3 regions of the Geobacillus thermopakistaniensis genome follow, and region 2 is predicted to be linked to each of the others. Evidence: predicted binding sites of a transcription regulator. Region 2 holds the regulator's gene; each other region holds the start of a gene.

What was found. Region 2 encodes Rex, which represses fermentation and respiration genes when NADH is low (regulators of the CRP and FNR family bind a similar motif). Its sites were predicted from a motif close to TTGTGAAATATTTCACAA; they were not measured.
Region 1: T260_RS131540 (hemerythrin domain-containing protein) is a predicted target of Rex. The motif match lies at 1,710-1,727, and genes of this name have one in related genera.
Region 3: T260_RS124605 (cytochrome ubiquinol oxidase subunit I) is a predicted target of Rex. The motif match lies at 1,974-1,991, and genes of this name have one in related genera.

Annotation. Positions count from the first base shown of each region.
Region 1 is NZ_AYSF01000039.1:10,835-13,981, reverse strand. Features, by position in the region: gene T260_RS131535 (nitrate reductase subunit alpha) at 1-1,161, opposite strand, end outside; gene T260_RS131540 (hemerythrin domain-containing protein) at 1,194-1,601, opposite strand; gene T260_RS1000000138705 (thiamine pyrophosphate-binding protein) at 1,921-2,472, shown strand; gene T260_RS131545 (multicopper oxidase domain-containing protein) at 2,507-3,147, opposite strand, start outside.
Region 2 is NZ_AYSF01000051.1:4,232-7,378, reverse strand. Features, by position in the region: gene tatC (twin-arginine translocase subunit TatC) at 18-761, opposite strand; gene tatA (twin-arginine translocase TatA/TatE family subunit) at 782-934, opposite strand; gene T260_RS128910 (redox-sensing transcriptional repressor Rex) at 951-1,592, opposite strand; gene moaC (cyclic pyranopterin monophosphate synthase MoaC) at 1,608-2,096, opposite strand; gene T260_RS128920 (ABC-F family ATP-binding cassette domain-containing protein) at 2,194-3,147, shown strand, end outside.
Region 3 is NZ_AYSF01000078.1:66,532-69,678, reverse strand. Features, by position in the region: gene T260_RS124600 (cytochrome d ubiquinol oxidase subunit II) at 1-407, opposite strand, end outside; gene T260_RS124605 (cytochrome ubiquinol oxidase subunit I) at 404-1,750, opposite strand; gene T260_RS124610 (SpoVR family protein) at 2,037-3,147, opposite strand, start outside.

The DNA.
Region 1 (3,147 bases), on a different contig from region 2:
CGGCACGGCAAACGTCTTTGATTGCTCATCCCAAACAATCGTTTTCCATTCCGCATACTGAAGCGGCATGCCAAGGTCGCTCGCCCGCAAAAAGCGGCCGGCGGTATAACGATCCCCCTGTTTGTTCAGCATGACTAAAAAGGGCAAATCGGTGTATTTTTTAACATAATCAGAAAAATAATCAGCGGATTGATCGACATAAAACTCTTTTAAAATGACGTGGGTCATCGCCATTGCCAACGCTCCGTCCATTCCCGGCTGCACCGGCAGCCAGTTGTCGGCAAACTTCACAAATTCGGCATAGTCAGGGCTAATAGCGACGACTTTTGTCCCCCGGTAGCGCACCTCAACGTAAAAATGGGCATCCGGGGTGCGCGTTTGCGGCAAGTTCGATCCCCAGACAATCATGTAGCTTGAGTTAAACCAGTCTGAACTTTCCGGGACGTCTGTCTGTTCCCCCCATATTTGCGGAGAAGCCGGCGGCAAATCGGCATACCAGTCATAAAAGCTGAGCAAGGCGCCGCCGATCAAATTCAAAAACCGTGCCCCGGCCGCATAGCTGACCATCGACATCGCCGGAATTGGTGAAAACCCAAAAATGCGATCCGGCCCGTACGTTTGAATCGTATACATCAGTGACGCGGCGATCATCGTATAAACGTCATCCCATTTCGCCCGCACGAACCCGCCTTTTCCACGGGCGCGTTTATACCGTTTCGCTTTTTCCGGATCTTCGACAATCGACTTCCACGCGGCTACGGGATCACCTTCTTGTTGCAGCGCTTCTTTCCAAAGCCGCAACAGCGCCCCGCGCACATAAGGATAGCGGACGCGAAGCGGGCTGTATGTATACCAGGAAAAACTCGCTCCCCTCGGACAGCCGCGCGGCTCATACTCCGGCATATCGGGGCCTGTTGTCGGGTAGTCGGTTTGCTGCGTCTCCCATGCGATTATGCCGTCTTTCACATGCACTTTCCAGCTGCACGAACCTGTGCAATTGACTCCATGGGTTGTACGAACCACTTTATCATGTTGCCAGCGGCGGCGGTATGTTTTCTCTACGTCCCTCCCGTATGGCGACAACTCAGCGTGGCCGGCGATTTTTTCCGACCGACCGAAATACTTCAGTTTGCGCAAAAGCGGAGCAGGTTTTTCGTTCATTCCGTTTTGCCTCTCCTTTCTTTGCCTTTCAATTAAAAAAGCAACGCCTCTTCATCCGTGCTATGGATGCGGTTGATATGAAGCAGCGTGTGAAAGCGGGTCAACACCTCGCGATCGATTTGCCCGGGCAACCGCTGCCTAATTTCAGCAATCAACGTTCTCATCATGTCGTGGTCGCGCTTGAGCTGGGTGATCGTTTCAGCCAACTCCCCTCTCTCTTTTGCCTTTTCGCGGTAAAAGCCTTCTTCTTCTGCTTCCGCATGGGCGATGATCCGTGTTTCCCAGTGCTCTACAAGGGCATCCGCCACTTCAGCGGCATGCTCACAACGCCCATCGGTATATAATGTTTCCAACAGTTCAGTTAGGCGCTTCGCTTCGGCAAAGGCGCCATGATGAATAGAACGATGCGCTTCCAATTTTCTTAGTGACGGTCCGCTCATTTCATCATCTCGCTTCCTTTATTTGCACCGATTCCCTCTATTCCCCTATAATTTCCAAACAACGAATGGATTATGCAGAAACGAGAAAAAGATGTTCCTTGTGCTTCCATGTGACGATATTCACATACATTGCACACATGAGTTGTTTAAATTAAAAAGAAGGTGACAAAATGGTTCATCCTCCCACACGCCTTGGAGCCGATGTACTTATCGAATCGCTAGCCGTTCAAGGGATCACCCACGTGTTTGGCTGCTGCCACGAAAGCACGTTGCCTGTCCGTCATGTGCTAGACTCTTGTCCTTGCCTATCATAATCGAAATGAAACATGAACAGGCGGCTGTTCATGCCGCGGACGGCTGTGCCCGCGCTTCAGGAAGACTCGGCGTGGCGATCATCGGGGCGGGAGTCACAAACAGCATTACCGGAATCGCCGCAGCATTAAGCGATTCTGTACCGCTGCTTGCCATTATTGGGCGGCCTTCACCGGAAGAGCATTTATACGCTCCCGATCTCGATATTTTGAGTCTTTGTACGCCAGTGACAAAATACCATTTGCAAGTAAACGAGATCAATGATATTCCATCTGCTATTCAGCACGCTTACGAAATCGCGCTCCATGGCAGGCCCGGTCCGGTGACGGTGGAAGTCCCCGCTCATCTTTTCCGTCAGGAAGCGGCCGGGTCATATCCGATGAAAAAAGCCGCACTTCCGAAACCGAAGAACATTCCGAGAAAATCGCTTGAATTGGAAAAGCGCCCGATCGACCGTTGTTCGCGGCCTGTCGGACGCTCTCTTTTTCTTTTTTTGGTTGTGATGCGAATCACTTCTTTTTCTTTTCACCGCCGTATAATAAGAGCTATAGGACTTTAGGCGGCTATCTCCCGTTTAGGGAAATGGGGAAACATTAATGTCCGCTTGTTTCTGAGCCGTCGTCTTCGCCCGTTTCGGTCACTTTCAGCATGGCGACGGCTCCTTTTTGTGCATGGTTAAACTGATGAGTGACGATCGGGTATGTTCCCGGTTTGGTGACCGTAAATTCGACGACCGCACCGCCGCTTGCCGGAAGCATCACCGTTTGCATCCCTTTCAGATGGTTATTCGGGTTGCCGTCAAGGTATACATCATCCAACACCGTCCCGACAACGTGGAACGAGCTTACTTCGTTCGGGCCGACGTTGTTGACATAGAGGCGGATTTTCTCGCCGACTTTCGCGAGCAACGGTTTTTCTTTCAGCGTAAACGTATCGCCGTTCGTATTCGGATCACCGGGCTTCAAGGCTTTCGTCGAGAAAACGACATAGCTTGGCACACCGTTTTGGAAATCGTTCATATCGTTATATTTATACCACTCATTTTGAACGAGTACATATTCACGGTCGACTTCCTTATCGGTCGGATAGCCGTTTTTCGGTTTGACGATGATCACACCATGCATGCCGTTGGCGATATGCTGCAACACCGGTTTTGTGCCGCAATGGTACATAAACACACCCGGGTTGTTCGCCGGATAGGTGAATGTCCCCGATTTGCCCGGCATCACGTCAA
Region 2 (3,147 bases):
ATGTTTTTCGTCCCGCCTCACTCATTGCCTTCCTGCTCGACTGCTCGCTGCGCTTTCCGATAGCCGATGCGCGCCACCCAAATGCTTCCTTCATACAAAATGGTGAGTGGAATCATGACGATCACTTGCGACAACACATCCGGCGGCGTAATGACCGCCGCTAAAATAAGCAGCGCTAAATACGCATACTTGCGGATGCGAACAAGAAGCTGCGGCGTAATAAGCCCTAAGCGGGTGAAAAACAGCACAACAATCGGAAGCTGAAATACGATGCCAAACGGCAGCACGAGCTGAAGCAAAAACTGAAAATATTCATTAATGCCGATCATTTGTTGAACCCCTAGTTGGTCAGCCAGCTGGCTCATAAATCGAACGACAAACGGAAACAAGACGAAATAAGCGAAGCTGACGCCTGCTAAAAAAAGAACGATCGACGCCGGGATATAGCTTAACGTCACTTTCCGCTCTTTTTCATACAGACCGGGGCTTACAAACGCCCAAATTTGATACAACAGCACCGGAGCCGACAGCACAGCTGCGATGACAAAGGCAAACTGAAAATACACTTTAATCGGATCGGTGAGGCGGAAGGCGTTCATGGTCAAATGCTTCGCCTCGGCCGTTCGCTGCAAATACAAAATGACATCATCGACAAAAAAGAAACTAACGACAAGCGCCGCAGCAAAAAAGATGAGCACGATGATGAGCCGTTTTCGCAGTTCACCCAGATGCTCATACACCGACATTTCTTTGTCATTCATTGTTTCTCCATCCTGCCTTGTCATCGGTCGGTTTTCGTTTCTTCGTCATCAGCGAGCCCTTTTGTGGCGTCTTTAAACTCGCGAAGCGACTGGCCGAACGACCGCCCTAATTCTGGCAGCTTTTTCGTGCCAAACAGCAACAAAATCACAGCAACGAGCAACAAATATTTCATGTGTTGTTCTCTCCTTTTACGATGGCGATGGATAGTTTTTCAAAAAATAGACGAGCGACTGCAGCTCAATGGCTAAATCGATATGATGGACGCGAATATGGTTCGGCACGTTCAACCGCGCCGGAGTAAAGTTTAAAATGCCTTTAATTCCTTGGGCGACAAGGCGGTCGGTCAGCGCTTGAGCCGCGGCGGCCGGCACGGTTAAAATGGCGACCGGGATGTTTTCGTGAAGCCGCTCCTCCAACTCATCGAGATGATAGACCGGCACCCCGCCGACTGTCGTTCCTACTTTCCGCTCATCGACATCAAACGCCATCACGATTTTCGTATTGTTGTTTTTCGAAAAATTATAGTTTAAAAAGGCGGTGCCTAAATTGCCGACGCCAAACAAGGCGACTTCGGTCACCTCATCCTCTTCAAGCGTCCGGCGGAAAAACGACAACAAATAATTGACATTATACCCGTATCCCTTTTTACCAAGCGCGCCAAAATAGGAGAAATCGCGGCGGATCGTCGCCGGATCGACTTTCACCGCCTCGCTCAACTCGGCAGAGGAGACGCGTTGCTTGCCGGAAGCGTGCAAGTTTTTCAAAAACCGATAGTAAAGCGGCAGCCGTTTGGCGGTTGCCTGCGGAATTTTCGGTTGTTCGTTGCTCATGATCTCATCCCCTAGCTAATCGGTTTTCCGTCGGTAATGGCCAGACTTCCCGCCCGTTTTTTCGACCAAATACGTCGGACCGATGACCATTCCTTTATCAAGCGCCTTGCACATATCGTACACCGTCAACGCACAGACCGAAGCGGCCGTCAGCGCTTCCATTTCCACTCCTGTGCTCCCTTTCGTTTTCACCGTTGCCGTGATGACGAGCTTATGCGCTTCTCCATCGTTTTCCCAAGCAAAAGCAATGTCCACACCCTTTAACATAAGCGGGTGACACATTGGAATAAGGTCAGCTGTCTTCTTCGCCGCCATCACCCCCGCCACTTGAGCGACGGCGAGCACATCCCCTTTCTCGATCGCATTGCTCGTCATTTTTTCGTAAATTTCCCGGCTGACAGTCACGCTCGTTTGCGCCACAGCCACTCGCACAGTATCTTCTTTGTGCGTAATATCAACCATTTTCGCGCGCCCTTGTTCATTGAAATGAGTGAACGATGACAATACAATCTCCTCCATTTATACACTATACACGATTTTTCATCATTCGTCTTTGACCGTTTTCGCGACTTACGTTAAACTATTCGCGAGGTGAAATGACATGATCATTTTGCAAGTGCACGGGCTCACGAAATATTTCGGCGCTGACCTTATTTTATCGAATATAAAACTAGAAATACAGTCCCACGACCGAATTGCCCTTGTCGGCCGCAACGGAGCGGGAAAATCGACATTGTTGAAAATCATCGCCGGTGAACTCTCTTTCGACAGCGGCAAAATCATCAAACCAAACCATATCAAAATCGGCTATTTGGCGCAAAACAGCGGGCTCGACTCGCCGCGTTCCATTTGGGACGAAATGCTTGAGGTATTCACCCCGCTTCTAGGACTCGAAAAACAGCTCGCCGAACTCAGCATGCAACTCGGCGACCCAGACGTACTCGCCGATCCAGCTCGCTATGAAAAAACGCTGAAAACGTATGACGAGCTGCAAGAACAATACAAAGAACAAGGCGGCTACCAATACGAAGCCGATATCCGCTCCGTTTTGCACGGGCTGCAGTTTTCCTCATATGATTATAAAACAACGCCGATCTCGTCGTTAAGCGGCGGACAGCGGACGCGTCTTGCCCTTGGGAAATTGCTGTTGTCCAAGCCGGATTTATTGATTTTGGACGAGCCGACGAACCATTTGGATCTTGAGACGCTCTCTTGGCTGGAGCAGTACTTGCAAGCCTATCCCGGTGCCGTCCTGGTTGTTTCCCACGACCGCTACTTTTTAGACAAAATCGTCACTGACGTATACGAACTGTCGAATGCCACGCTCAAACACTATGCCGGCAACTACAGCCGCTATTTGGAGTTGCGGGCCGAGCAATACGAACAAGAGTTAAGACGGTACGAGAAACAGCAAGAAGAAATCGCCCGACTCCAAGACTTCATCCAGCGCAACATCGCCCGTGCCTCGACGGCCAAACGGGCGCAAAGCCGGCGAAAGCAACTGGAAAAAATAGAACGGCTCGAACGGCCTGTCGGCGATGAAAAATCAGCCTCC
Region 3 (3,147 bases), on a different contig from region 2:
GTCAACACGATGGACAGGGAGGCCGGAATAAACAACCCCGTCAATCCATAAGCGATTAAATACCAGTTCCGTTCCGTCCCCCCATACGTATGAAACGCATAGTACGAGCCGCGAATAGCTAACAAAATGATGGAGATGCTCGCCGGGACAAGCAAAATAGAACCGTAATAATACGCCGTTTTCGGAAAAAAGCCGACAATGCCGACAAAGAAAAAGACAAGAAAGACGTTCGTCACTTCCCATACAGGGGAAAGATAGCGCTGAATGATGCGGTGCAAAATATGCTGTTTGTTTGCCCAATGGCTATAGGCGCTGAAAAACCCAGCCCCGAAATCAATCGAGGCAACGATAATGTACCCGAACAAAAACAGCCATAACACCGAAATGCCAATGACTTCGAGCGTCATGGCGCCACCTCCCCGTTATTGGCCCGCTCTGCCAGCTCCCGTTCAACCGGGTTGCGGCGGAACATACGGATGAGCACTGTTGCGCTCGCAATTACTAACACCATATACAAAAGGCAAAACAACACAAGCATCGTATCCACATGCGCCGACGATGTCGCTCCTTCCGCCGTTTTCATATAGCCGCGCAAAATCCACGGCTGCCGCCCGACTTCCGCTAAGTACCATCCCGCCTCAATCGCAGCCATCGCCAGCGGCCCTCCCGCCACCAGCAGTCCAAAAAACCACTTTTTCGCCGTCCACTTCCAGCGGAAAATCGATCCGAGCCAATACGCGGCTGCGACAACCATTAAAAACACCCCGATCGTGACCATCACATCGAATAAGTAATGAATGTACAGTGGTGGGCGTTCATCTTCCGGAACTTCGTTCAGTCCGGTCACAACCGCAGCGGGATGGTTATGGGCCAAAATGCTAAGGGCATATGGAATTTCCAAGGCATATTTCACTTCCCCGTCTTCTTGGAGCGCGCCGAACAGGATCAACGGTGCATGGGAGCTCGTTTCAAAATGCCATTCAGCAGCCGCCAGCTTTTCTGGCTGGTATTCGGCTAAAAATTTGCCCGATAAGTCGCCAATCAATGCACTGGCTACCGAAAAAATAAAAGCTGTTTTCATCATTAAATGAAGTGCCTTGCGATGATAAATGTGACGATTGCCTTTCCATAAATGCCAAGCGGCGATCGAAGCAAGCACGAATGCTGACGTCATATACGAAGTCGCCAGCACATGGGCGACTTTCGTCGGCATCGCTGGGTTGAACATAGCCGCGATTGGATCGATGTTGACAAGCTCGCCGTTTTTAAATTCAAACCCTTGCGGCGTATTCATAAACGCGTTCACCATCGTAATAAACATGGCTGATGCTGAAGACCCAATTGCCACCGGGATAAGCAAAAGCAAATGTTTTTTCTGATTTTCGAACCGATCCCATGTATACAAATAAATGCCGAGGAAAATGGCTTCAAAAAAGAAGGCGAACGTCTCCATGAACAGCGGCAAGCTGATCACTTGGCCAGCCAGCTGCATAAAGTTCGGCCATAAAAGCGACAGCTGCAAGCCGATCGCTGTTCCTGTCACCACGCCGACCGCTACGGTGATGACAAAACCGCGCGTCCAGCGGCGAGCGAGTAAGATGTAATGCATATCATTTTTGCGAATCCCAACCCACTGGGCAATGGCGATCATCAGTGGAATCCCGACGCCGATCGTGGCATAAATGATGTGGACCGTCAGTGTCAATCCCGTCAAAATACGGCTAAGCAGCACCGGATCGTAACCGTTCACGATTCATCCCCCCCTTATGAAAACAAGCGGCCAATCAAGGAAAGCAAGACAACAGCCGCAACAGCAAAGCTAACGAACACAAGCGTTTTTTCATGCCGCTTCCACATATCCATCCCCCCGGGCGAACAAACAGTGGTGAAGAATTTGTGACAACCATCACAAATTATCCACTTCATATTATTTCATAAAATCGGGGACGCTATCCGGCATGATTTCGAATAATTTGTGTCATTTTTCACATATTCATCGTGACAAACAAAAAAAGCAGGAGATCCCTGCCCTCATGTTATAAATATTTCCGATGCACCGTTTTCCCGTCATACGTAAACAACATCGGCTTTTCCTCGACGACCGTCTCCATATGGACCGGACGGCCCCACAACTGATAAATGTATGGGAGCACTTTTTCTAAATACTTCAGATCGAGTTCGATTCCTTCATACCAATGCTTCAAATACAACTCTCCGTTGCGCATATAATCGCCGTCATTGACCGTGATATACGGGAATCCGCCGTTTACCCGCATGCTGACGAGTTGGTCGCGGATATGCTCCCAGTTTTTGTCGACGATTTTATATTCTTTCCCCTGTTTTTGGAACAAATACATATCTTCGCGCATGACGAGCTCTTTCGTTAAATAGTTGCGCAAAAACGAAATGTCGGATTCGAGTTCGCGCACTTCAAAAATTTTCGCCCTCCCCGACCCCGGCTTGACGCCGTATTTTTTCATCTCCTCAGTCGGATTATTCCACCGCTCTTCAATGTCTTCAAAAATTTTCAGTCCTAAATAATACGGATTGATGCCAGTGCGCGACGGTTGCACGACGTTGGCGTTCAGTTTCGCAAATTCAATCGCCTCATCGCTCGTCAAATCCATCTCGCGCAAAATGCGCTGATGCCAATACGTCGCCCATCCTTCGTTCATGATTTTCGTCTCCAGCTGCGGCCAAAAATAAAGCATTTCCTCGCGCATCATCGTTAAAATGTCGCGTTGCCAATCCTCCAGTTCGCGGCTGTATTCTTCAATGAACAATAGCACATCTTTTTCCGGTTGCGGCGGAAACTTGCGCCGTTTTTTTCGCGGCGGCGTTTTCAGTTTGTTTCGCTCGTCAAGCGACCATAAATCGTCGTACGGCGTCGATGTTTTCGGAGGCTCCTCCTCTTCGTACACTTCCGTATCTTCCCACGTCCATGACAGCTTTGGCCGCAGGAGCGAGGGATCGATATGCTCCTGAATGGCCAAGACGGCATCCAAAAATTTTTCCACTTCCAATTTTCCGTATTGATGTTCATAATGCTTGATCCGCTCCGCTGTCGCCGCCATGCTTTCCACCATATCGCGCTTCGTGTTGCTGAAGCGTACGTTGTTTTTGAAAAAGTCGCTGTGGGCCAACACA